2 linked regions of the Pararhizobium capsulatum DSM 1112 genome follow. The protein of the gene in region 1 interacts with the protein of each later gene in a pairwise test. Links are inferred from orthologs where the notes say so. Each region holds a gene or a part of one and is shown on either strand. Other genes may lie near its edges. The genes, in order: leuS and ligA.

Region 1 (12,211 bases):
GTCCCGTGGACCCTTCCGCTCGTCCGGCATAACGTTCCGCGTCGCGAATCCGGCTCAGGACTTCGCTCAATCTGTCGATCACATCCATCTATCCCATCCCCGCGGTCAAATTGGCTCTCTGCCTTGAAAACTCAAGATTGCCGGACCAGATAGCGAAAGCAAACTCCGCTGCCAAGGGAACCGACCGACAAGCTGTCGCCAAGCCCCAAAGTTTCACCCCAACGCCCTCGAAAACTTGACGCTACGCCTGTTTCATGGTGAAGGTCACCCCAAATATCGAAGGGCATGCGCCCACTCAATTTCCGGAACATCTTTCATGGCCACCGAACGTTATAATCCGCGCGATGCCGAGCCCCGCTGGCAGCAGGAATGGGACAAGAACAGCGTCTACGAGACCGACAACAACGACCCGCGCGAAAAATACTACGTGCTTGAGATGTTCCCCTATCCGTCCGGGCGCATTCATATGGGCCATGTTCGCAACTACGCGATGGGCGACGTCGTGGCGCGTTACAAGCGCGCCCGTGGCTATAACGTCCTGCATCCCATGGGTTGGGACGCCTTCGGCATGCCGGCGGAAAACGCTGCAATGGAGCGCGGCGTCCACCCAGCTTCCTGGACCTACCAGAACATTCGAGCGATGAAGGCGCAGCTGAAGGTCATGGGGCTCTCGCTGGACTGGAGCCGTGAGTTCGCCACCTGCGATGTCGAATATTACCAGCATCAACAATATCTGTTCCTGGATTTCCTCGAGAAGGGCCTCGTCTATCGCAAGCAGTCGAAGGTCAATTGGGATCCGGTCGACCACACCGTGCTCGCCAACGAGCAGGTAATCGACGGCCGCGGCTGGCGTTCCGGAGCGCTGGTGGAACAGCGCGAGTTGACACAGTGGTTCTTCCGCATCACCGATTTCAGTCAGGACCTGCTCGATTCCCTCGATAAGCTCGATCAGTGGCCGGAAAAAGTGCGGCTGATGCAGCGCAACTGGATCGGTCGGTCGGAAGGCCTGACGATCCGTTGGGAAATCGCTGGCTCACCAATTGCGTCGGGAGAGACCGAGCTAACTGTCTATACGACTCGCCCCGACACCCTTTTCGGCGCCTCGTTCCTCGCGATTGCGGCGGATCACCCACTTGCGCGACAAGCCGCGGAAGATAACAAGGCAATAGCCGACTTCTGCGACGAATGCCGCCGTGCCGGTACCTCGCTTGCTGCCCTTGAGACGGCCGAGAAAAAGGGCATGGACACAGGCATTCGCGTCAGGCATCCACTGGACGCAAGCTGGGAATTGCCGGTCTATGTCGCCAATTTCGTGCTGATGGACTACGGCACGGGCGCCATCTTCGGCTGCCCGTCCGGAGACCAGCGCGACCTTGATTTCGCGCGCAAGTATGATCTTCCCGTTGTGCCCGTCGTCATGCCGAAGGACGGCGACGCCGCGACCTTCAACGTTGGCGATGAAGCTTATGTCGGCGATGGCGTGATGATCAATTCGCGCTTCCTGGATGGCCTCTCCACGGAAGAGGCCTTCGAGCGTGTCGCATCGACCCTTGAAAAGACTGAGATCGACAGAGCCCCACAGGCAGAGCGGAAAGTGAATTTCCGCCTGCGTGACTGGGGCATCTCCCGCCAGCGCTACTGGGGCTGCCCCATCCCCGTCATCCATTGCGAGGATTGCGGCGTGGTGCCTGTGCCGAAGCAGGATCTGCCGGTCAAACTGCCCGACGATGTCACATTCGACAAACCCGGCAATCCTCTCGACCGCCACCTCACGTGGCGGCACGTCGCTTGCCCGCAATGCGGCAAGGATGCGCGCCGGGAAACCGACACGATGGATACGTTCGTCGATTCGTCCTGGTATTTCACGCGTTTCACGGCACCCTGGGAAGATAAGCCGACGGATCCGAAGGTCGCCAGCCATTGGCTGCCTGTCGATCAGTACATCGGCGGCATCGAGCATGCGATCCTGCATCTGCTCTACTCGCGCTTCTTTACCCGGGCAATGAAGGCCACCGGTCACGTTGCTCTGGACGAGCCGTTCAAAGGTCTTTTCACGCAAGGCATGGTGGTTCACGAGACTTACAGCCGTGGTGAAGGGGCCCAGCGCGAATGGATCACGCCCGCTGAAATCCGCATCGAAGAGATCGATGGCGCTCGCAAGGCGACGCATATCGAGACCGGTGAACAGATCGCCATCGGCTCGATCGAGAAGATGTCGAAGTCGAAGAAGAATGTTGTCGATCCCGATGATATCATTGGATCCTATGGTGCCGACACCGCGCGGTTCTTCGTGCTGTCCGATTCACCACCGGATCGGGATGTCATCTGGTCGGAGGCGGGTGTGGAAGGATCGCATCGTTTCGTCCAGCGGACCTGGCGCCTGATCTCTGAAGCCTCTTCCGTGCTGCGACAGGCTTCCGCACAGCCGGCCGCGGCCGGCCCGGCACTTGAGACATCGCAGCTGGCCCACAAGACATTGAAGGCCGTGGAGGCTGATTATGAGAAGCTGGCCTTCAACAAGGCCGTTGCACGGCTTTACGAGCTGGTCAACGCACTGGCATCGCCGCTGACACAGGTCGCCGCCGGCAAGGCCGACAATGGCACCGTCAATGCCCTCAAGGATGCCGTCGTGATCCTGATCAACATGATCGCACCGATGATGCCGCATCTCGCGGAAGAATGCTGGCGCGAGATCGGCGGCAGCGGACTTATCGCGCAATCTCCCTGGCCTGCCTATGATGCAGCACTGGTGGCCGAAAACGAGATAACACTTCCCGTTCAGATCAACGGCAAGAAGCGTGCGGATTTGACAATTGCCCGCGATGCAGATCAGACTGAAGTCCAAAGCGCTGTCCTCGCCCTGGAGGCCGTCCAGGCGGCCCTGAATGGTCAGAGCCCGAAGAAGATCATCGTCGTGCCGCAGAGGATCGTGAATGTCGTTGTCTGAGAAAGCCCGACCCGCAACTCGTCTTGTTGCGATCGCAGCTATCCTTGTCGTGCTTTCAGGTTGTCAGGTTCGTCCGCTTTATTCGGAAGGGGCCAATGGTGCACCTGCGCAGAAACTCGCGTCAATCGACATCTCCGAGGCCGGAGACCGCGTCTCGCAGGAAGTGCGTAACCGCCTTATTTTCCTGGTTTCCGGAGGGGCCGGCGAGCCGGCTAATCCGCAGTACAAGCTCGCTTTGAACGTCAGCCGCGAGGTTACCGGCGTTCTCTACGAAACAGATGAGGCGGATACAGCCGATGCCGGCCGCGTCACCGTCAAGGCCGATTATAATCTGTCGCGTGCAGATACCGGGCAGACGGTGCGTTCGGGTGTTCGCAGTGCCATAGCGCTGGTGGACTTCCCAGATCAGGAATTCGCCAAACTTCGCGCCATCCGCGACGCGGAAAATCGTGCGGCCCGCGAACTCGCCGAGATTATTCGAGCCGACCTCGCCGCAGCGCTTGGTCGCTAACTGCCGTGGGCGAGATCAAATCCCATGAGTTTCACGGCTTTCTTCAGAAGCCGTTGGGCAGCAACAGGATTTTTCTCATATACGGGCCTGATCGCGGGCTGGTATCCGAGCGCGCCGCACAGATCGCTGCGAAGTCGGGTATCTCACTCGACGACCCTTTTTCCCTGGTAAAACTGGATGGCAGTGATCTGCAACAGAATCCGGGACGGCTTCTGGATGAAGTGAATTCCATTGGCCTCTTCGGCGGTGACAAGCTGGTGTGGATACGTGCGGCAGGCACTGAAAAGGGCCTGATCGATGCTTTCTCTTTCTTGGCCGAGGAACCTCCGGCTGCCAGCTATGTCATTGTAGAAGCCGGAGACCTGAAAAAGGGAGCGGGCCTTAGAAAGACCGCGGAAACGGCGCGCAGCGTTCTGGGTGTCTCCTGCTATGCGGATGACGCCCGGGCGGTCAATGCCTTGATAGACCAGGAACTTGGGCAAGAAAACCTTTCGATCACACCCGCTGCGCGACAACGGCTGTTGGAGACACTGGGTGGAGATCGCATCGCTTCACGCAACGAAATCAGAAAGCTTGCCCTCTATTGTCGCGGCCTAACCGCCGTCGAGGAGGAGCATGTCCTGGATATCGTCGGAGATGCGAGCGCTATTTCCGTCGATGATGCCGTCGATGCCGTCCTAAAGGGTGACGCGGATGGCTTGAACCGGGCAGTTCGCAAAATTGTTGCGTCAAAGACGGCCATCTTCCTGGTGCTTCAGGCTTGCCTCAAGCAATTCCAGCTTCTCGATCTCATGCGTTCCGAAATGGACGAGAAGCGCCAGCAGCCGGGGCAAGTGATCGCAACCATGGGCCGGCATCTGCATTTCCGGCGCAAGCCACTGGTCGAATCTGCATTACGACACTGGACAGGACCGGCACTCCAACGCGAGCTCGCCCGGTTGAACACCGCCGTATTTCAAAGCCGGTCAAGGCAAATCCTCGAAGACAGCATCGCCATGCACACGCTTCTGGCAATTACATTGCAGTCGGCTCGTCGATAACGTATTGATTTTTAACGGAAATCAAATTGTTACGGATACGAATCCATGCGGTGAGGCTCATCTGCGTTCAAGCAGACGGCAAATTTCCTCGAGTTGGTCGAGCGTCTTGTAGTCGATGCGCAAATGACCGCCGGCAGCCTTGTGATTTACGGTAACCTCCAGCCCAAGGCTATCCGTCAACGTACGTTCCAACGCCAGAGTGTCCGCATCTTTCTCCGGACGCGGCGGAGATTTGCCGAAGTTTGGATCATTCTGAGCGCGAATATCATTTTGCGCCAACCGCTCCGTGTCACGCACGGACAGCCCTTTACCAACCACCGAACGCGCAAGCGCCACTGGATCGGATGTAGGGATCAACGCGCGCGCATGGCCTGCCGACAGAGCGCCCGCCGACAGCATTTCCCTGACCGGATCTGGCAGTTTCAGGAGACGAAGGCTATTTGCCACGTGGCTACGGCTTTTGCCGATTATTTCCCCGAGATCGTTTTGCGTGTAACCATGCTCGGCAATTAGCTGTTCATAGCCAAGTGCCTCTTCAAGGGGATTGAGATCAGAGCGTTGAACATTTTCAACAATTGCGATTTCAAGCGCGGTGCGATCGTCCACATCCCGAACGATAACCGGGATATCAGAAAATCCTGCCAGTTGCGCAGCGCGCCAACGACGCTCGCCTGCAATGATTTCATAACGATCAGCAGAAATTGTGCGAACCACAATAGGTTGAACGATGCCGTGCTGCCGGATCGAGTTTGCAAGATCCTGAAGTTCACCCTCATCAAAACTGCGACGAGGATTGCGCGGATTGCGGGAGACGAATTCAATGGGTACGCGTCGATCCGCACTCACCGGTTTTGCAGGCGCATCGGGGGCCAATGGCTGATCCATCTCGCCGATCAAAGCCGCCAAACCGCGACCCAGCCGCCTTCTTGAATTGTCGTCGTTCATAACGGTTACTCACACATGTCGTTACGGTATCGAATCGGTCACGCAGCTTTGCGTTGCCGTTCACGCTGGATGACCTCGGATGCCAGCTGGAGATAAGCCTGGCTGCCGGCGCATTTCAGGTCATAAAGAATCGCCGGCTTGCCGTAGGATGGAGCCTCAGAAACACGCACGTTCCGTGGAATAAGAGTGTGATAAACCTTTTCCCCGAGATGGGTGCGTACATCGCTCACAACCTGCTGAGCCAGATTGTTGCGTGAATCAAACATCGTCAAGACAATACCTTGAATATCGAGTGTTGGATTAACGGACCTTCGAACCTGATCGACGGTTTCCAGCAGCTGACTGAGACCTTCAAGCGCGAAGAACTCGCATTGCAAAGGCACCAGCACCGAATGGGCAGCCGCCATCGCGTTCATCGTCAATAGATTGAATGACGGCGGGCAATCAACCAAGATATAGGAGTAGGTGAGGGCAGCTGGTGCGGCCAAGGCTTTGCGAAGACGGAAGATGCGATCACCCGCTTGAGCGATCTCCATTTCAATTCCCAGAAGATCCATTGTCGACGGTATGATCGAAAGATTGGGAACAACCGTCTCCTGGACGATTTCCTCGATCGCGTTCGAACCGATCATCAGGTCATATGAAGACAGCCGTCGGTCTTGGCGTCGGATGCCCAGCCCCGTGCTGGCATTCCCTTGGGGATCGAGATCGACAATAAGAACCCGCTCACCAATCGCCGCAAGGGCCGTCGCCAGATTGATTGCGGTCGTTGTCTTCCCAACGCCACCCTTTTGGTTGGCAATGGTAATGATCCGATTTTTTTCGCCTAGCATGTGCGCGTGTCCGCCAGTGGTTACTGTTTCCGCGAAAGATTTGCGATATCGAGAACCACAGAATCCCTCTCGACGACGCTCCCATGTTTTACCAGATCGAAATCAAACCGACTAACGGCTTTGTCGATCTCCTGCTGATAATCCCGGCCTTTATGAAAGAAAGCGCGGACATCGGGTCTATCAAGCATCCAGGGCGAGACGTATTCCAGCAAAAGAGGCAATTCGGCGAGAGCCCGCGCCGAAATCGCATCGCATGCTGGAATGGTTTTAGGCGCTTCCTCGATGCGAAGAGCGTGGACCGATCCACGTGCGCCCGTCTCCGAGAGGGCAACCCTCAGAAATGCTGCTTTCTTGTTGTTGCTTTCGACAAGGTGTACCCAACCTTCTTGATGTTCGCTCAACAGGATAGCCGTAATGATACCCGGAAAACCCCCACCACTTCCGAGATCCAGCCATCGTTTCGGTCCCGGAAAGAGATGATAGATCTGAGCACTATCAGCGATATGACGGGAGCGAAGATCGGACAGGGTCGATGGTGCAACGAGATTGATCGTCTTCGCCCACTTTTGAAAAAGTGCCGCAAAATGCTCGATCTTCTGAGACGTTTCACGTGAAACACGCAGGCCGTTCACCCCAAGTACGGGACTCGTATTCATTGCATTTTCGCCCCGGGCTGGTTCGATGCAACTTCCGCTTTCCGAATCACCGCCAGCAAAAGCGAAGCTGCGGAGGGCGTCATGCCGTCAACCTTCATCGCCTGGGCAAGATTGATGGGTCGTGTTTTTTGAAGTTTTTGCTGCAGCTCGATCGACAGCCCTGGCAGCCTTGTAAAATCAAAATCGACAGGAATAGCTCGGTTTTCTTCACGGCGCATGCCTGCGATGTCCGCCAACTGCCGATCCATATAAACAGAATATTTTGCGTCGATTTCCAGCGCCTCAGCGAGCTTACGTTCAATACCACCAAGTTCCGACCACGCCACCGTAAGCGTGTTTACTGAATGCTCTGCATACGAAAGGAGTTCATAGGCCGAACGTCGCTGGCCATCCCGATTCAGTTTCATCCCATAACTCGCACCCTCATTCGGCGTTAGGGTCAGCGCCTTAAGTCGAGCCTTGTGGTTTTCGAATGAAGAGAGCCACGACCCGAATTTCTGCGACCGCGCGGAAGATACGCAACCGAGCGCAATGGCCTCTGGCGTCAATCGCTGGTCTGCATTGTCGGCTCGAAGCGACAGTCGATATTCCGCGCGTGACGTAAACATACGATAGGGCTCTGCCACACCTCTGGACGTCAGGTCGTCGATCATCACCCCAATATAGGAATTCGTACGGCTGAAAATGTGGGCTTCGTTCCCTGCACAACGACGGGCAGCATTGAGACCGGCAACCAGCCCCTGTGCTGCCGCTTCTTCATAGCCCGTTGTGCCATTGATCTGTCCAGCGAGAAATAATCCCGGCAATTTGCGAACTTCGAGGCTCTGCGTCAACTCGCGCGGATCGACATGATCATATTCGATTGCGTATCCAGCCTGCAAAATAGCTACATTTTCCAGACCTGGGATGGTGCGGATAAAAGCTTTCTGAACATCCTCGGGAAGGGAAGTCGAAATGCCGTTTGGATAGACGGTGTGGTCATCCAGACCTTCCGGTTCTAGAAAAATCTGATGCCCGTCGCGTTCACCGAATTTGACGATCTTGTCTTCAATTGACGGGCAATAGCGGGGGCCGACACCCTCAATCTGTCCGGAGTACATGGCAGATTTACCGATATTGTCCGAGATAATTTTATGAGTCGCCTCAGTGGTTCGCGTCACGCCACAATCAATTTGTCGCGTTGTAATCCGGTCTGTCATAAACGAAAAAGGAACCGGATCTTCATCTGCAGATTGACGACCGACCGAGCACCAGTTGATTGTCCGTCCATCGAGGCGGGCGGGAGTGCCTGTCTTCAGGCGACCCAATTTGACGGTCAAACGCTCAAGAGTTTGCGAGAGCCCCATGGACGGTTGTTCTCCCACACGTCCCGCAGGTATCTTTCGATCGCCAATATGGATCAACCCCCGCAAGAAAGTGCCGGTGGTTAGAACAACGCTTTGAGCCGAGAAAACCCGTCCGTCCTTGAGCACGACCCCACGAACCCGGTTGTGCTTGGTGGAAATGTCAAAGGCGTCGCCCTCGATGACAGTCAGGTTCGAGATTGCCTCGATCTCTGCCTGCATCGCCAATCGATAGAGTTTGCGATCAGCCTGTGTCCTCGGACCGCGAACTGCGGGGCCTTTTCGGCGATTCAGCAGGCGGAACTGAATACCGGCTTGATCAGCAACACGCCCCATGAGTCCATCGAAAGCGTCAACCTCGCGCACGAGATGGCCCTTACCAAGACCACCAATCGCCGGATTGCAGGACATGACCCCGATCGTTTCCCGTTTATGGGTAAGAAGTGCAGTCTTGGCACCGAGGCGTGCAGATGCACTTGCTGCTTCCACACCCGCATGACCGCCGCCAATCACGATGACATCGTAGTCGAACATCTCTAACCTTCTACCCGTGCTGGAATCGTTTCACGTGAAACAGTTCCGAGGACTCGCTTTTGTTGCATGTCTTCATTTGCCGACGCAGAACTCTGAGAAGATGATCGACAACAAATCCTCTACATCGACACGGCCCGTTATCCGGCCCAGCGCGTCACCCGCAATTCGCAGATACTCCGCTTGTATGTCCAGGCCAAGATCGGCAGCCGCCAAACTAGAATGTATAGCGGTCCGCGCCTCATTCAAACAATCGACGTGACGACGACGCGAGGGGAGGGCGAAATTTGAAAATGCATTCAGATCTGGCAAGCGGCTAACGATCACGTCGATCAGTCTTTCCATGCCTTGGCCGGTCTTTACCGAGATCAGCACGTCAGCGGCGGACTTATCCCATAGATCCGGATTGGAATCAATCTTCGTGCCCACACGGATTGTCCCAACCGCCCCCAACTCGGGGAAATCGCACGGATTATCCGAGAGTGCGATGACAAGATCAGCCTTGGAGATCACGTTGCGCGCACGACGGATGCCCTCTTTCTCCACCAAGTCCTGGGTTTCCCGCAGGCCCGCGGTATCGTGCAGTTTTATCGAGAATCCGGCTAAGGAAAGATCGACCGATAGAACATCTCGCGTTGTTCCGGCTATCTCCGTTACGATCGCAATGTCTCGTTGCGCTAACGCATTGAGTAAGCTGGATTTTCCGGCGTTTGGCGCGCCTGCAATGACCACATTCAAGCCGTCACGAATAATCTCGGCAACAGCAGCGCCATCGAGGTGCGTTCCAATTTCCTCACCTAAAAGCGACATGTCCGCCCATACGGATGGTGAAACAGATCCGGGCACATCCTCTTCATCTGCAAAGTCCAGCTCGGCTTCAATCATCGCCCGCGCATGAACAAGCCGCCGCGACCACCCCTCGTAAAGCGACGACAGATGCCCGCTTGAATGTTCGACCGCCAGCCGTCTCTGCATCTCTGTCTCAGCGGCGATAAGATCTGCAAGACCCTCGATCTCAACCAGATCGAGCTTGTCGTTCTGGAAAGCGCGTCTGCTAAATTCCCCCGCTTCAGCGTGACGGCATCCGAGATATGCAAGCTCCGTCAAGACGGCTTCGACAACCGCCTTTCCGCCGTGAAGCTGCAGTTCCGCACAGTCCTCTCCGGTAAATGAGCCCGGACCTTTGAAGAAGAGTACCAGACCCTGGTCGATGAGTTGATCGTTACGTCCCCGAATCGAACTCAGTTTCGCCAGACGGGGCGCCGGAATCTTCCCGCTCAGCTTCGCCAGCACCTCGGTAGTCCGGGTTCCGCTTATTCGAATCATCGCCACGCCCGAGGGGAGTCCGCCGGACGAAAGAGCATAGATTGTATCGGATATACCCATGGACTCTTTCTCAGTTGTCGAATCCGGCTATTCATTTCGCGAAGCCGAAAAACAAAAAGCCCGAACAAGTCGGGCTTTCATCTTAGTCGAAGCGCAAGAGATCAGGTATTCATTGAATCGAAGAAATCGCCGTTCGTCTTCGTCTGCTTGAGCTTGTCGATGAGGAACTCGATCGCATCCGTGGTGCCCATCGGCGCAAGGATACGACGCAGAACAAAGATCTTCTGGAGATCCTGGCGCGGCACCAGCAGGTCTTCCTTGCGTGTCCCAGACTTGAGAATATCCATGGACGGGAAGATGCGCTTGTCGGCAACCTTGCGGTCAAGCACGATTTCCGAGTTGCCGGTACCCTTGAATTCTTCGAAGATCACTTCATCCATGCGGCTGCCGGTATCGATCAGCGCCGTGGCGATAATCGTCAGAGAACCGCCTTCTTCGATGTTGCGAGCTGCACCGAAGAAGCGCTTCGGGCGCTGCAGCGCGTTGGCATCCACACCGCCCGTCAGAACCTTGCCAGATGAAGGAACGACAGTGTTGTAGGCGCGCCCAAGACGCGTGATCGAATCGAGCAGGATGACAACGTCGCGGCCGTGCTCGACCAAACGCTTTGCCTTCTCGATCACCATTTCAGCAACCTGTACGTGGCGGGTGGCGGGCTCGTCAAAGGTGGAGGATACAACTTCACCTTTCACCGAACGCTGCATGTCCGTCACTTCTTCCGGCCGCTCATCGATCAGCAGGACGATCAGGTAGCACTCAGGGTGATTCGCCGTGATCGAATGGGCGATATTCTGGAGCAGAACAGTTTTACCGGTCCGCGGCGGTGCCACGATGAGGCCGCGCTGGCCCTTGCCGAGAGGTGCGATGAGATCGATTACACGCGCCGAGAGGTCCTTGGAGGTCGGAACCTCCAGCTCCATCTTGAAACGCTCGTTCGGATAAAGCGGCGTCAGGTTGTCGAAATGCACCTTGTGCCGGATCTTCTCGGGGTCTTCGAAATTGATCGTATTGACCTTGAGCAGGGCAAAATAGCGCTCGCCCTCCTTCGGACCCCGGATCGGTCCTTCGACCGTATCACCCGTCTTCAGTGAAAACCGGCGAATCTGGGAAGGGGAGATGTAAATATCATCCGGACCTGGGAGATAATTGGCATTTGCCGACCGGAGAAAGCCGAAACCGTCCTGAAGAACTTCGACCACGCCTTCCCCGATGATTTCAACATCCTGGCTCGCAAGCATCTTCAGGATGGCAAACATCAGCTCCTGCTTGCGCATGACGCTGGCATTTTCGACCTCGACTGATTCGGCAAAGGCGAGCAAATCGGTCGCGGTTTTGTTCTTAAGATCTTGTAGCTTCATTTCAGCCATGAAGGGGGACCACACTTAGCAGTTCGGAATGGAAGGTCGGCGTGCTTTAGGTAAGGGGAGCCGCACGAGAGGGGCAGACTCGTCTCTTTTACACATGCCACGAAAGATGAGATGACGCGAAAATAGCGATTCACATGGATCGCCGCAAGGGGCCTTCTGGATTTAACCGTAATTTCATCCGCAACCACGCGCTGATGTCAAAAAGGTTTCACCACCGCCATGATGACGATGGCGATCATCAGCACGGTCGGGGCCTCATTCATCAGCCGCCAGTAGCGAGCACTACGGGTATTTTCGTCGCGAGCAAAGCTGCGAACGGCACGGCTGAAAAGCACGTGAACACCCGTGAGAAGCACGACAAACAGAAGCTTCGCGTGGAGCCACCCGCCTTGAAACCCGTAGACACTCCAGGCGAGATAAAGGCCGAGCACCCAGGAGATCATCATCGCAGGGTTCATGATGACCTTGAGCAGGCGCTGCTCCATCATCTTGAAAGTCTCGGATTGCGGCGACCCCGGCTCCGCATCGGTATGATAAATGAACAGGCGCGGCATGTAGAGAAGCGCTGCCATCCAGGACATCACAGCGATGATATGCAGCGCCTTTATCCAGAGATAGAGATTATCCGGCTGGTAGACGAAGAGCCCTGCAA
Region 2 (11,966 bases), 2.8 Mb from region 1 along the record:
GGCGGTTGCCTTACCGGCGCGTGAGTGGGATTTTCTAATGGTATTTGCAGGCCAGGTTGACATGAAGAAGATGGTGCGCGTTGTCTATATCGCGCTTACCGCATCGGTAACCGGCCTCTTGCTGACGTCGTGCCAGAACGATCCCGATATCGACATTACCAAGCTGACAGCCGAGACCGATCCGCCGGAGATGCTCTATAATCAGGGTCTCGCCAACCTCCAGGCCGGCAAGACGACCGAAGCAGCGCGCAAGTTCGACGCCATCGATCAGCAGCATCCGTTTTCCGAGTATGCCCGTAAAGCTCTGGTTATGAAGGCCTTCGTTGCCTATCGCAACGGCCAGAGCCAGGATGCGATCAACGCAGCGACGCGTTACCTCAATCTCTATCCGCAGTCTGAAGACGCCGCCTACGCCCAGTACATCGTCGGCCTTGCCTATTCCAAGCAGATCCCCTCGGTAACACAGGACCAGAAGCCTGCCCAGAATACTATCGATGCGATGCAGAAGGTCATCGATAACTATCCTGATTCAGAATATGTCGAGGATGCGCAGGCCAAGATTCGCTTCGCCAAGGACCAGATTGCCGGCAAGGAGATGCAGGTCGGCCGTTATTATCTGGAGCGCAAGGAATATCTTGCCGCTGCGACGCGCTTCCGCAACGTGGTCGAGAAATATCCGACGACCAATCAGGTTGAGGAAGCTCTGGCGCGTCTCGTCGAGACGTATTTCGCGATGGGTGTCGTGAGCGAAGCGCAGACGGCTGCCGCCGTTCTTGGTCATAACTATCCGGATAGCCAGTGGTATGCCGACAGCTACAAGCTTCTGCAGTCCGGTGGGCTTGAGCCGCGCGAAAACAATGGCTCGTGGATTTCGCGCGCTGGCAAACGGCTGCTTGGCGTTTAAGGTTCAGCAGACTGCTACCATGTTGCGAATCGGCCTCGGCTACGGCAGTTTGCGGGCCGCAGATGGCTCTGTTTCCAAGCGGGCCGCTTGACGGACCCGACCCTGGGAGAATCGAAACCGGATGCTTTCACAGCTCTCGATCCGCGATATCGTCCTGATCGAACGGCTTGATCTTTCCTTCGAGACCGGCCTTTCAGTGCTGACCGGTGAAACCGGCGCGGGCAAATCCATCCTTCTCGACAGTCTGTCTTTGGCGCTCGGCGGCCGTGGTGACGGGTCTCTGGTGCGCCACGGCAGCGACAAGGGGCAGGTGACCGCGGTCTTCGACGTCGTCGGCAACCATCCCGCCCGCCTTCTCGTTCGCGAAAACGGCATCGACGACGACGGCGACCTGATCTTCCGCCGGGTGCAGAATGCTGACGGGCGCACCAAGGCCTATGTCAACGATCAGCCCGTGTCCGTGCAGCTGATGCGGCAGGCCGGCCAACTGCTCGTCGAAATTCACGGCCAGCACGATGACCGTGCCCTTGTCGATACTCACGCGCATCGCACGCTTCTCGATGCCTTCGGCGGTCTTGCGGACGAGGCGATCGGCGTCTCGGAGCTTTACCGCGTCTGGAAAGATGCCGAGCGCACCCTGCGTAAGCATCGCGAAAAGGTCGAGGCTGCCGCGCGGGAGGCCGACTATTTGCGTTCGTCAGTTGAAGAACTCGAAACCTTGTCGCCACAGGACGGCGAGGAAGAAGAACTTGCCGAACGTCGCTCGCGCATGATGAAGGCCGAGCGCATTGCCGTTGACATCAACGAGGCCAGCGAATTCCTCAACGGCAATGGGTCGCCCGTGCCGCTGATCGCCTCGCTCGTGCGCCGGCTGGAGCGCAAGAGCCATGAGGCGCCGGGGCTTCTGGAAGAGACCGTCACCTTTCTCGACACCGCTCTCAACCATCTGTCGGATGCTCAGATGGCGGTCGAGGCAGCCTTGCGCAAGACGGAATATGACCCGAAGGAACTGGAGCGTGTCGAGGAGCGCCTGTTTGCGTTACGCGCCGCCGCCCGCAAATATTCTGTTCCGGTCACCGGCCTGCCGGCACTCGCCGTGAAGATGATCTCCGACCTTGCTGATCTCGATGCCGGCGAGGAGAAGCTGAAGCAGCTGCAAGGCCAGCTGACGCTGACCAAGTCTACTTACGATTCAGCGGCTATCCTGCTTTCAGAGAAACGCCAGAATACCGCAACGGCTCTTTCCGGGGCCGTCATGGCGGAATTGCCGGCGTTGAAACTGGAACGCGCGCGCTTCATGGTCGAGGTTTCGAGCGATCCGCAGAACGCTGCCGCCGAAGGTATCGACATCGTTGAATTCCACGTCCAGACCAATCCCGGCACCCGCCCGGGTCCGATCATGAAGGTGGCATCCGGCGGCGAACTTTCGCGCTTCCTGCTGGCGCTGAAGGTCGCGCTTGCTGATCGCGGCTCGGCACCGACCCTCGTCTTCGACGAAATCGACACGGGCGTCGGTGGTGCAGTGGCCGATGCGATCGGCCAGCGGTTGAAGCGTCTGTCGGACAAGGTTCAGGTACTGTCCGTAACCCATGCGCCACAGGTCGCTGCCCGCGCAGCAACCCATCTGCTGATCTCGAAAGGTCCTTCGACCGAAAAGGCCGAGACCATCGCCACCCGCGTCGCCCGCATGGACAACAAGGCCCGTACCGAGGAAATCGCTCGCATGCTCGCCGGCGCATCAGTTACGGAAGAGGCGAGGGCTGCGGCGGCACGATTGTTAGCGGGAAACGGGTAGGCAGCGCTCTATAGCGGCATCGTGAACGTAAACCGGGTCTCATCCGGGGTGGAAATCACTGATATTCTTCCGTCGTGAACGCGGGCGATCTCGCTGGCGATGAAGAGCCCGAGACCCAGGCCTTGCTGGCTGCCACGAACCTCTCCGCGGAAGAAGGGACGAAACAGCGTTTCCATGGCCTTTTTCGAGATGGGCGCGCCACCATTCGTGACCCACAACTGAAGTTCGCTACCGGTGGTTTTTCCACCAACCTCGATCGGGATAGCCGGATCGCCGTGGGTTACGGCGTTGCCGAGCAGATTGGAAAGCAGTTGCGATATCCGCGGGTGGTCGCAGTGCACATCCTGATCGAGCTGGAAGTCGGTCTTGATCTCGCGCTGTGGGTAGATCGTGCGGATCTCGTCAACAATATGCTCCAGAACCGGTCGAAGAGGGGCTTTCGCAGCCGTTTCGAGCTTGAGACCATCACCCAGGCGGGCGCGCGCAAAGTCCATCACATTGTCCACGAGGTCGCGCATTCGGACGGCGCTCGACTGCATAGCGGCAAGCACGTCCTGCCCGCCGTCGCCAACACCGACGCGCGACAGGCGGCGGATACCCGCCATCAGCGCGGCCAGCGGATTGCGAAGGTCATGACCCAGAACGGCGATGAACTGCTCGCGCACCTCGGAAAGCTCCCGCTCTTCGGCGAGATGAGCCCGCGCCTCGACAAGATCCTGATTGCTGTCCAGATTGCTGGCAATGAGTTTGGCAAAAAGCGTAAACATGCCGATCGTCTCGGGATTCTGCACCTTGGCAGGGGCCGGATCGATTGCGCACAACGTTCCGAAGAACGTCCCGTCACGCCGGATGATTGGCACCGAGATGTAGCTCTGGAAGCCGTAGGTCAGGGGCGTGTGATGGGTTCGAAAATGCGGATCTTCATCGACGTGGTCGATGACGACGAGCTGGTGGCTCTGGCGGATTTCGTGACAGATGGTCGATTCGAGTTGAAGTTCGCCACCGGGCTTGAGACCAAAGTGGATATTGTCGAGAACCGAGCACGCGACCCACTTTTTATCGGTCACACGCGCGACGGCCGCGAAACCCATGCCGGTGGTTCGGCAGACCACTTCAAGAATCGTCGGCACATCGGCCATCCGGCCTATGAGTTGGACGTCTCTGTCGGTATCGTTCATTTCGACGTCCGTATTGCGCATGATCTGATCGTTTTAGCCGGAATGTCCAACCGAGTCATTTGCTTTTGATAAGATGCGGTTTATTCGATAGCACGGAATAGCCTGCCTGTGATTGATCCGCGGTCACTGCGGTCCAAACCTCTTCCCATCGCGCCGATTTGCTCTAAAACGTTCCCCGCATTCGAGGAGTTACTGTCATGTCGACCGCATCCGTCGCCGTTGAAAATCTCACCCTGGAAGACGCCGCTGCCGAGCTTGATCGGCTGGCGGGCGAGCTTGCCGATCACGACGCGCTTTACCACGGCAAGGACGCGCCGGAGATATCGGATGCAGACTACGACGCGCTGAAGCGCCGCAACGAGGAGATCGAGGCGCGCTTCCCGGAACTCGTGCGCGCCGACAGCCCATCAAGGAAGGTCGGCGCGGCACCCTCAGGCATCTTTCAGCAGATTGTCCATGCCCGACCGATGCTCTCGCTCGACAACGTCTTTTCGGATGAAGACGTGCGCGACTTTATCAACAGCGTCTATCGCTTCCTCGGTCGCTTGCCGGACAATTCGATCGCCTTTACCGCCGAGCCGAAGATCGACGGTCTCTCCATGTCGCTGCGGTACGAAAACGGCAAGCTCGTCAGCGCTGCCACCCGCGGCGACGGCACGGCCGGCGAGAATGTCACTGCCAACATTCGCACCATCAAGGAGATCCCGCAGACGCTTCCGACCAGCGTACCCGCCATCGTCGAAGTGCGCGGCGAAGTCTATATGGCGAAAAGCGACTTTTTGGCGCTGAACGCCCAGATGGAAGCCGAAGGCAAGCAGACCTATGTCAATCCGCGCAACACGGCCGCCGGGTCGCTGCGCCAGCTCGATCCCACGATCACAGCCAGCCGCAAGCTGAAATTCTTCGCCTATGCCTGGGGTGAAATTTCAGAAATGCCGGCCGACACGCAGCTCGGCATGGTAGAGGTCTTCAAAAGCTGGGGCTTCCCGGTCAACCCGCTGATGAAGCGGCTTTCCTCCGTCGAAGCGATCATTGAGCATTACAACGAGATCGGCCTGAAGCGCCAGGATCTCGACTACGATATCGACGGCGTCGTCTACAAGGTCGACCAGCTCGACCTGCAGCAGCGCCTCGGCTTCCGCTCGCGCTCGCCGCGTTGGGCGACAGCCCACAAGTTCCCGGCCGAGCAGGCTTTCACCACGGTCGAGAACATCGACATCCAGGTCGGTCGCACCGGCGCACTGACGCCCGTTGCCCGCCTGACGCCCGTCACTGTCGGCGGCGTCGTCGTCACCAATGCAACGCTGCACAATGCCGATTATATCGAGGGCATCGGCAACAGCGGCGAACGCATCCGCGAGTTGGACCATGATATCCGCATCGGGGATACCGTGATCGTTCAGCGCGCGGGCGACGTCATTCCGCAGGTTCTTGATGTGGTCATGGAAAAACGCCCCGCTAATGCGGTGCGCTACGAGTTCCCGAGGGTCTGCCCGGTCTGCGGCAGCCATGCGGTGCGCGAGCGCAACGAGAAGACCGGCAAGCTCGATTCTGTCACCCGCTGCACCGGCGGTTTCGTCTGCCGGGCACAGGCCGTCGAGCACCTGAAGCACTTCGTCTCCCGCAATGCCTTCGATATCGAGGGATTGGGCTCCAAGCAGATCGATTTCTTCTTCGAGGCGGAAGACCCGTCGCTGTCGATCAAGACGGCGCCCGATATCTTCACTTTGCAGCGCCGGCAGGAGGCCTCGACGCTGACCAAGCTGGAAAACATCGACGGCTTCGGCAAGGTCAGCGTGCGAAAACTCTTCGACGCGATCAACGATCGCCGCGCGGTCGCTCTGCATCGTCTGATCTATGCGCTCGGCATCCGCCATGTCGGCGAAACGACGGCGAAGCTTTTGGCGCGCTCCTATAGCAGCTACGCCGCCTTCGCCGAAGCGATGGTTGCGGCCGGCGATCTGACGTCCGAAGCCTGGAGCGACCTCAATACGATTGACGGCATCGGAGAAGTCGTCGCCCGTGCCATCGTCGAGTTCTTCAAGGAAGAGCGCAATATGGACGTCGTCTCGCGGCTTTTGAGCGAGGTGACACCCATCGATGCAGAAGCCCCGGTCGCGAGTTCCAGTCCCGTCGCGGGAAAGACTGTCGTGTTTACCGGCTCGCTGGAAAAGATGACCCGCGACGAGGCAAAGGCGATGGCCGAAAGGCTCGGCGCCAAGGTCGCAGGCTCGGTTTCGAAGAAGACGGACCTGCTGGTGGCCGGTCCCGGCGCTGGCTCCAAGCTCGAAAAAGCTCGCGAATTAGGCGTCGAAACAACGGATGAAGACGGCTGGTTTACCCTGATCGGTGGGTAACCGGCCAAGAAATTCCGCAAAAGCTTTCCTTCTTGCCTTGCCTTCTCTATGAGGGCTGCCAGATTTATGACAGTTTTATGACTGTTCCGTGACGCTGGAAAACACAGATAGGTTGGATAATGCTGGGCTGGTTCCGTAAGCTGATGCCGCGCGAAGACAAGTTCTTCGAGCTTTTCGAGGCGCATTCGCGCACGGTGGTCGGCGCAGCCGATGCCTTGAAGGCGCTGCTCGCAGGCGAGGGCGATCACGATGCCAACTGCAACCGCATCGTCGCGCTGGAAGACCAGGCCGATAACATCACCCGCGAGGTGATGCTGGCCGTTCGCCGCAGCTTCATCACCCCGTTTGACCGTGGCGACATCAAGGATCTGATCCAGTCGATGGATGACGCCATCGACATGATGCACAAGACGGTCAAGACTATCCGCCTGTTCGAACAGAAGACGTTTGATCCCGGCATGCGCGAAATGGGCGTTCTCGTCGTCGATGCCGCGCGCCTGATCGCGGAGGCCATTCCGCTGCTCGATCGCATGGGTCCGAACGCCCAGCGTCTGAGCGCCATCGCCGAAGAGATCACCCGTGTCGAGGGCCGCTCTGACGAGCTGCACGACGAAGGCCTGAAGGATCTCTTCAAGCGCCACGGTCAGTCCAACCCGATGGCCTATATCATCGGCAGCGAGATTTATGGCGAGCTGGAAAAGGTCGTCGATCGCTTCGAGGACGTCGCCAATGAAATCAGCGGCATCGTGATCGAGAACGTCTGATGGATGCCACGCTGGCCTTTCCGCTGCTCGTCGCGCTCATCGGCGTCGCGCTGTTCTTCGACTTTCTGAACGGCCTGCACGACGCAGCAAATTCGATCGCGACCATCGTCTCGACGCGGGTGCTGCGGCCGCAATATGCGGTCATGTGGGCGGCCTTCTTCAATTTCATTGCCTTCCTGTTCTTCGGTCTGCATGTGGCCGAAACGCTCGGCACCGGCATCATCGATCCGAAGATCGTCACGCCTGCCGTTATCTTTGCGGCCCTGACGGGCGCGATCGTCTGGAACATCGTCACCTGGATCTTCGGCATTCCGTCGAGTTCGTCGCACGCGTTGATCGGCGGTCTTGTCGGGGCAGGGCTTGCCTCGACGGGCGGCGATGCGATCGTGCTTGCCGGCCTTGCCAAGACGGTCGCCGCGATCTTCATGTCGCCGATGATCGGCTTTGTGCTTGCGCTCTTCCTCGTCCTGATCGTGTCCTGGATCTGCATTCGCCAGACACCCTTTGCCGTCGATCGCAGTTTCCGTGGCCTGCAGTTCATTTCCGCGTCACTCTATTCGCTCGGTCACGGCGGCAACGATGCGCAGAAGACTATGGGCATAATTGCCGTTCTGCTGTTCTCGCAGGGTTATCTCGGCTCGACCTTCTACGTACCCTTCTGGGTGGTCATCACCTGCCAGTCGGCCATGGCGCTCGGCACGCTCTTTGGCGGCTGGCGCATCGTGCATACGATGGGCTCGAAGATCACGCGGCTCAACCCGATGCAGGGGTTCTGCGCCGAAACGGGTGGTGCCTTGACGTTATTCGGCGCCACCTGGCTCGGTATCCCGGTGTCCACGACCCATACCATCACCGGCGCCATCATCGGCGTGGGTGCTGCCCGCCGCGTTTCGGCCGTGCGCTGGGGGCTTGCTGGCAATATCGTCATCGCGTGGTTCCTGACGCTGCCGGCGGCGGCTGTCATCTCGGCGCTGACCTATTTCATCGTCTCGCTATTCTGATCGTCGCGATTTTCGCGAAAATCGCTGAGGACAGAGGCGTTTCATGATGTCAGTATGGTGGCAGGTGCCCGCAGAGGCGCCGCCAACCGAGGAAAACATTCATGAAGCTTGCTACCTTGAAGGATTCGACTCGTGACGGGCGACTGGTTGTCGTGTCAAAGGATCTTACCCGTTGCTCGGAGGTCGGACACATCGCCCGCACCCTGCAGGCTGCGCTGGACGATTGGGCCTATGTCGGTCCCCGGCTGGAGAGGGTGGCAGAGGGTGTCGAAACCGGTGCACAGCCGACCATACGGTTTCACGAACATGATGCGGCGTCTCCGCTGCCGCGCGCCTTTGCATCCAGTCTTGGTGGCTATTTCTCGGCGCCGCGCGATCCCCTGAACATTTCATCTGGTGAAGCGCAGGTGGAAGCCCGTGCCGTTGTTATTCTCGATGATTTCTTGACCGATGCGGATGCCTCGTCCAACGGCCCTCAAGTCGCGCTGGTCATGCTTGCGGCGACCGTTTCGGCCAATGGCGGCGATACTGCCTTTTCACCGGTTGCCGTCACGCGCGATGAGCTTGAAAATCTTTCGCTGCATCTCACCATCAACGGAAACCCTGTTTCCGACAGTTCGAAAAGCGGCGCAGGCAGCTCCATTGATGATATTGCCATACCGGCGCCGAACCGCTCCCTTGGTGCCGGCAGTATCGTGATCACCGGTCTGGACGGTGTCCAGACGACTGTGCGCGCAGGAGACACATTTCGCCTGGAGAGCAATGATCGCACCGGCCACTCGATATTCGGCGCGATTGAACGGAAGACTGCTTCGGCGGGCTGAATTCTTCACCTTCCACGAGGAGAGGTGGACAGTCAGTCCCATGTGTTGTCCACCTTCTAATTCCTGAATTGTTTTTTTGCACTGCACGCGCTAGGAAGGCGCGCCCGTTGCCAGCGCTCTGCTTGCGTATCCCGGCACCGGCGCGTCGGCCTTCTGCCGACCTGACGGATTGGAGGATCCGGTTATGGAAACCATCACGACAATCGCGGAGCTTCGCGCCCGCCTTGCACCGCACCGGCTTGCCGGAAAGTCCATCGGTCTTGTTCCGACCATGGGTTATTTGCATGTAGGACATATGGAACTTGTGGCGCGCGCCCGGGCGTCAAGCGACATCGTTGTCGTCAGCCTGTTCGTGAACCCACTGCAGTTCGGCGCCAACGAGGATCTTGCCAAATATCCGCGCAATCTCGAGCGGGATGAGGCCATGCTCGTGGAAGGCGGCGTCGATTTCCTCTTCGCTCCGGGCGTCAAGGATATGTATCCGCGTCCGATGGAAGCCGTCGTGGATGTGCCGACGCTGGGCAGCGAGCTTGAAGGCTCCGTTCGTCCCGGCCATTTCGCGGGTGTCGCCACCGTCGTGACCAAACTTTTCAACATCATTCAGCCGGATCGCGCCTTCTTTGGCGAAAAGGATTTTCAGCAGCTGCAGTTGATCCGGCGCATGGTCGCCGATCTGGCGCAGCCGGTCGAGGTCATCGGCGTGCCGACGGTGCGCGAAGCCGATGGGCTCGCCTGTTCGTCACGCAATGTCTATCTTACGCCTGAGGAACGAGCCGCTGCCGCGATCGTGCCAAAGGCGCTTGACGAGGCCTCGCGGCTGGTGGCCGAAGGCGTCACCGATGTCGGCGCGCTCGAGCTGGCGATCAGTGAATTCATCGACACTGAGCCGCTGGCAAAGCCGGAAGTGATCGCGATCCGCGATCCCGAAACCTTGCGAATTGTCAGCGAAATCGGTGAAAAACCGGTTCTTCTGTTGCTTTTTATCCGCTTCGGGAGCACGAAACTGCTCGATAACAGGGTCATCGACCCCAAAAACGTGAAATTCGCAAAGGTGGCTTGAATGAGTGTACATACAGCGAAACGGCGCCTGGCGCCGGCCGACATCAAGGCACTCAAGGGCGAGCGCCCAATCGTAAGCCTCACCGCCTACACGACGCCAGTCGCCAAGCTGCTCGATCCGCACGTGGATTTCATGCTGGTCGGCGATAGCCTCGGCATGGTGCTTTATGGTCTCGATTCGACTGTCGGCGTGACCATTGAGATGATGATCGCCCATGGTCAGGCCGTCATGCGCGGCTCGTCCAATGCCTGCGTCGTCGTCGACCTGCCGTTCGGCTCCTATCAGATGTCGAAGGAGCAGGCCTTCGAGACGGCCGCCCGCGTTCTGAAGGAAACTGGCTGTTCTGCCGTCAAGCTCGAAGGAGGTGGTGAAATGGCTGAAACGGTCCGTTTCCTCACCGAGCGCGGCATTCCGGTGCTCGGCCATGTGGGCCTTATGCCGCAGCTCATCAACACCACGGGCGGTTATCGCTCGCTTGGCCGCAACGACAAGGAAGTGGAGAAGATCCGCCGCGATGCCGCAGCCATCGAAGAAGCCGGCGCTTTTGCGATCGTCATCGAAGGCACGGTCGAGCCGGTTGCGCGTGAGATCACATCGCAAGTCAATGTGCCAACCATCGGCATTGGCGCGTCGCCGGCCTGCGACGGGCAGGTTCTCGTCGTAGATGACGTGCTCGGCATCTTCACGGATTTCAAGCCGCGCTTCGTCAAGCATTTCGCCAATCTTGCACCTCTCATGAGCGAAGCCTTCGCGACCTATGCTGCCGAGGTGAAGGCGCGCAGCTTCCCAGGCCCTGAGCATACGTTCCAGCTCAAGCGTTGATTTATATGGTTTTCCCTTCTCCCCGTCTTCGGGGAGAAGGTGCCCGAAGGGCGGATGAGGGGCTGAATCTCGACATTCTCGGGGGGAGGAGAGTTTTGTCCCTCACCCTGGCCCACTCTCCGCAGGCGGGGAGAGGGGAAGATCGCGTCTCTTTTCGCCATCCGGGATGAGTGACCTCTGCATCAGCAAAACGGATCGCTTCATCAAACTTATTCAATTGTCGCACCGCCTTTGCCGGCCTATTTCAGGCTTTCATTTCGTAAGGCAGAAGCTGTGCGTCTGCCGCCCCCAAAGGCATGCTCATGATCAACGACGAGTTCTGGCAAGGCGTGCGCCGCGGCTTTCCCATCATGCTTGCTGCGTCGCCGTTCGGCGCGCTCTTCGGAGCGCTTGCCATCGACAATGGTTTTTCAATCTTCGATGCCGTGTTCATGAGCGTGACCGTCTACGCGGGCGCGAGCCAGATGGTCGGCATCGAACTCTTCAATCACAACGTCCAGCCATGGCTGATCGTGCTTTCGGTCTTTGCCGTCAACTTCCGCCACATTCTCTATTCGGCGTCACTCGCCCGCTATATCGGCCATTTCAGCCCGCTACAGAAGCTTGTCGCCTTCTTCCTGCTGACAGACCCGCAATATGCCGAATCGGAAAAGAAGGGCGAGAGCGGCGAGACCGTAAGCTTCATCTGGTACCTCGGTTTCGGCATGATCATCTATCTGCCTTGGCAGATCATGACGCTGATCGGCGCGATCTTTGGCCAGATGATCGGCGATCCGAAGGCCATCGGCCTCGATGTGCTGCTTCCCATTTATTTCATGGGTCTGGTTCTGGGCTTTCGCAGGCGTGACAACTGGTTGCCGGTCGTGGCTGTCAGCGCCGTCGTTTCCGTTGGCGCAATGCATTTCGTGGGTTCGCCCTGGCATGTCAGCATCGGCGCGCTTGCCGGTGTGATTCTCGCCGCCTGCCTGCCGCTGCGTACCCCGCCGGAAGAGCCGGTGACGCTGGAGCATGAGGTCTAGGATGATGGGAAGTTCCGATCATATGCACCTCGTCTATATCATCCTCGCTGCCGCGGTTGCGACCTTCATCACCCGTATCGGCGGTTACGTGATGATGACCCAGATGAAGCGCATCCCGCCGCGCATGGAAGCCGCGCTCAATGCGGTTCCCGCCGCCGTACTCACCACGCTGGTCGCGCCGGCTTTCGTTTACGGCGGCTGGGACGTGACAACCTCGATGGCCGTCGCCTTCCTCGTGGGCC

The links.
Region 2: the proteins of leuS (region 1) and ligA interact in binary tests that used the Escherichia coli proteins (3 or more experiments, as listed by UniProt). The link is inferred for Pararhizobium capsulatum DSM 1112 from one-to-one orthologs.

The regions. Positions count from the first base shown.
Region 1 is NZ_JAUSVF010000001.1:364,356-376,566, forward strand. Bases 1-3,147 are described here. They hold leuS (leucine--tRNA ligase), read left to right. Parts: upstream 1-316; coding sequence 317-2,947; downstream 2,948-3,147. Other genes in these bases: QO002_RS01655 (YggS family pyridoxal phosphate-dependent enzyme), read right to left, coding at 1-88; QO002_RS01665 (LPS assembly lipoprotein LptE), read left to right, coding at 2,934-3,147. Outside these bases: more of QO002_RS01665, read left to right, coding at 3,148-3,458; holA (DNA polymerase III subunit delta), read left to right, coding at 3,464-4,498; QO002_RS01675 (ParB/RepB/Spo0J family partition protein), read right to left, coding at 4,556-5,443; QO002_RS01680 (ParA family protein), read right to left, coding at 5,482-6,276; 16S rRNA (guanine(527)-N(7))-methyltransferase RsmG, read right to left, coding at 6,297-6,932; tRNA uridine-5-carboxymethylaminomethyl(34) synthesis enzyme MnmG, read right to left, coding at 6,929-8,809; tRNA uridine-5-carboxymethylaminomethyl(34) synthesis GTPase MnmE, read right to left, coding at 8,882-10,192; transcription termination factor Rho, read right to left, coding at 10,294-11,559; protoporphyrinogen oxidase HemJ, read right to left, coding at 11,757-12,211.
Region 2 is NZ_JAUSVF010000001.1:3,114,970-3,126,935, reverse strand. What follows is about bases 3,753-6,654. They hold ligA (NAD-dependent DNA ligase LigA), read left to right. Parts: upstream 3,753-4,074; coding sequence 4,075-6,234; downstream 6,235-6,654. Other genes in these bases: QO002_RS15200 (DUF47 domain-containing protein), read left to right, coding at 6,354-6,654; QO002_RS15210 (GAF domain-containing sensor histidine kinase), read right to left, coding at 3,753-3,898. Also shown: QO002_RS15220 (outer membrane protein assembly factor BamD), read left to right, coding at 38-904; DNA repair protein RecN, read left to right, coding at 1,026-2,699; more of QO002_RS15210, read right to left, coding at 2,708-3,752; more of QO002_RS15200, read left to right, coding at 6,655-6,998; QO002_RS15195 (inorganic phosphate transporter), read left to right, coding at 6,998-7,999; QO002_RS15190 (fumarylacetoacetate hydrolase family protein), read left to right, coding at 8,101-8,823; panC (pantoate--beta-alanine ligase), read left to right, coding at 9,008-9,883; panB (3-methyl-2-oxobutanoate hydroxymethyltransferase), read left to right, coding at 9,884-10,705; QO002_RS15175 (AzlC family ABC transporter permease), read left to right, coding at 11,008-11,724; QO002_RS15170 (AzlD family protein), read left to right, coding at 11,729-11,966. UniProt on the Escherichia coli protein: DNA ligase that catalyzes the formation of phosphodiester linkages between 5'-phosphoryl and 3'-hydroxyl groups in double-stranded DNA using NAD as a coenzyme and as the energy source for the reaction.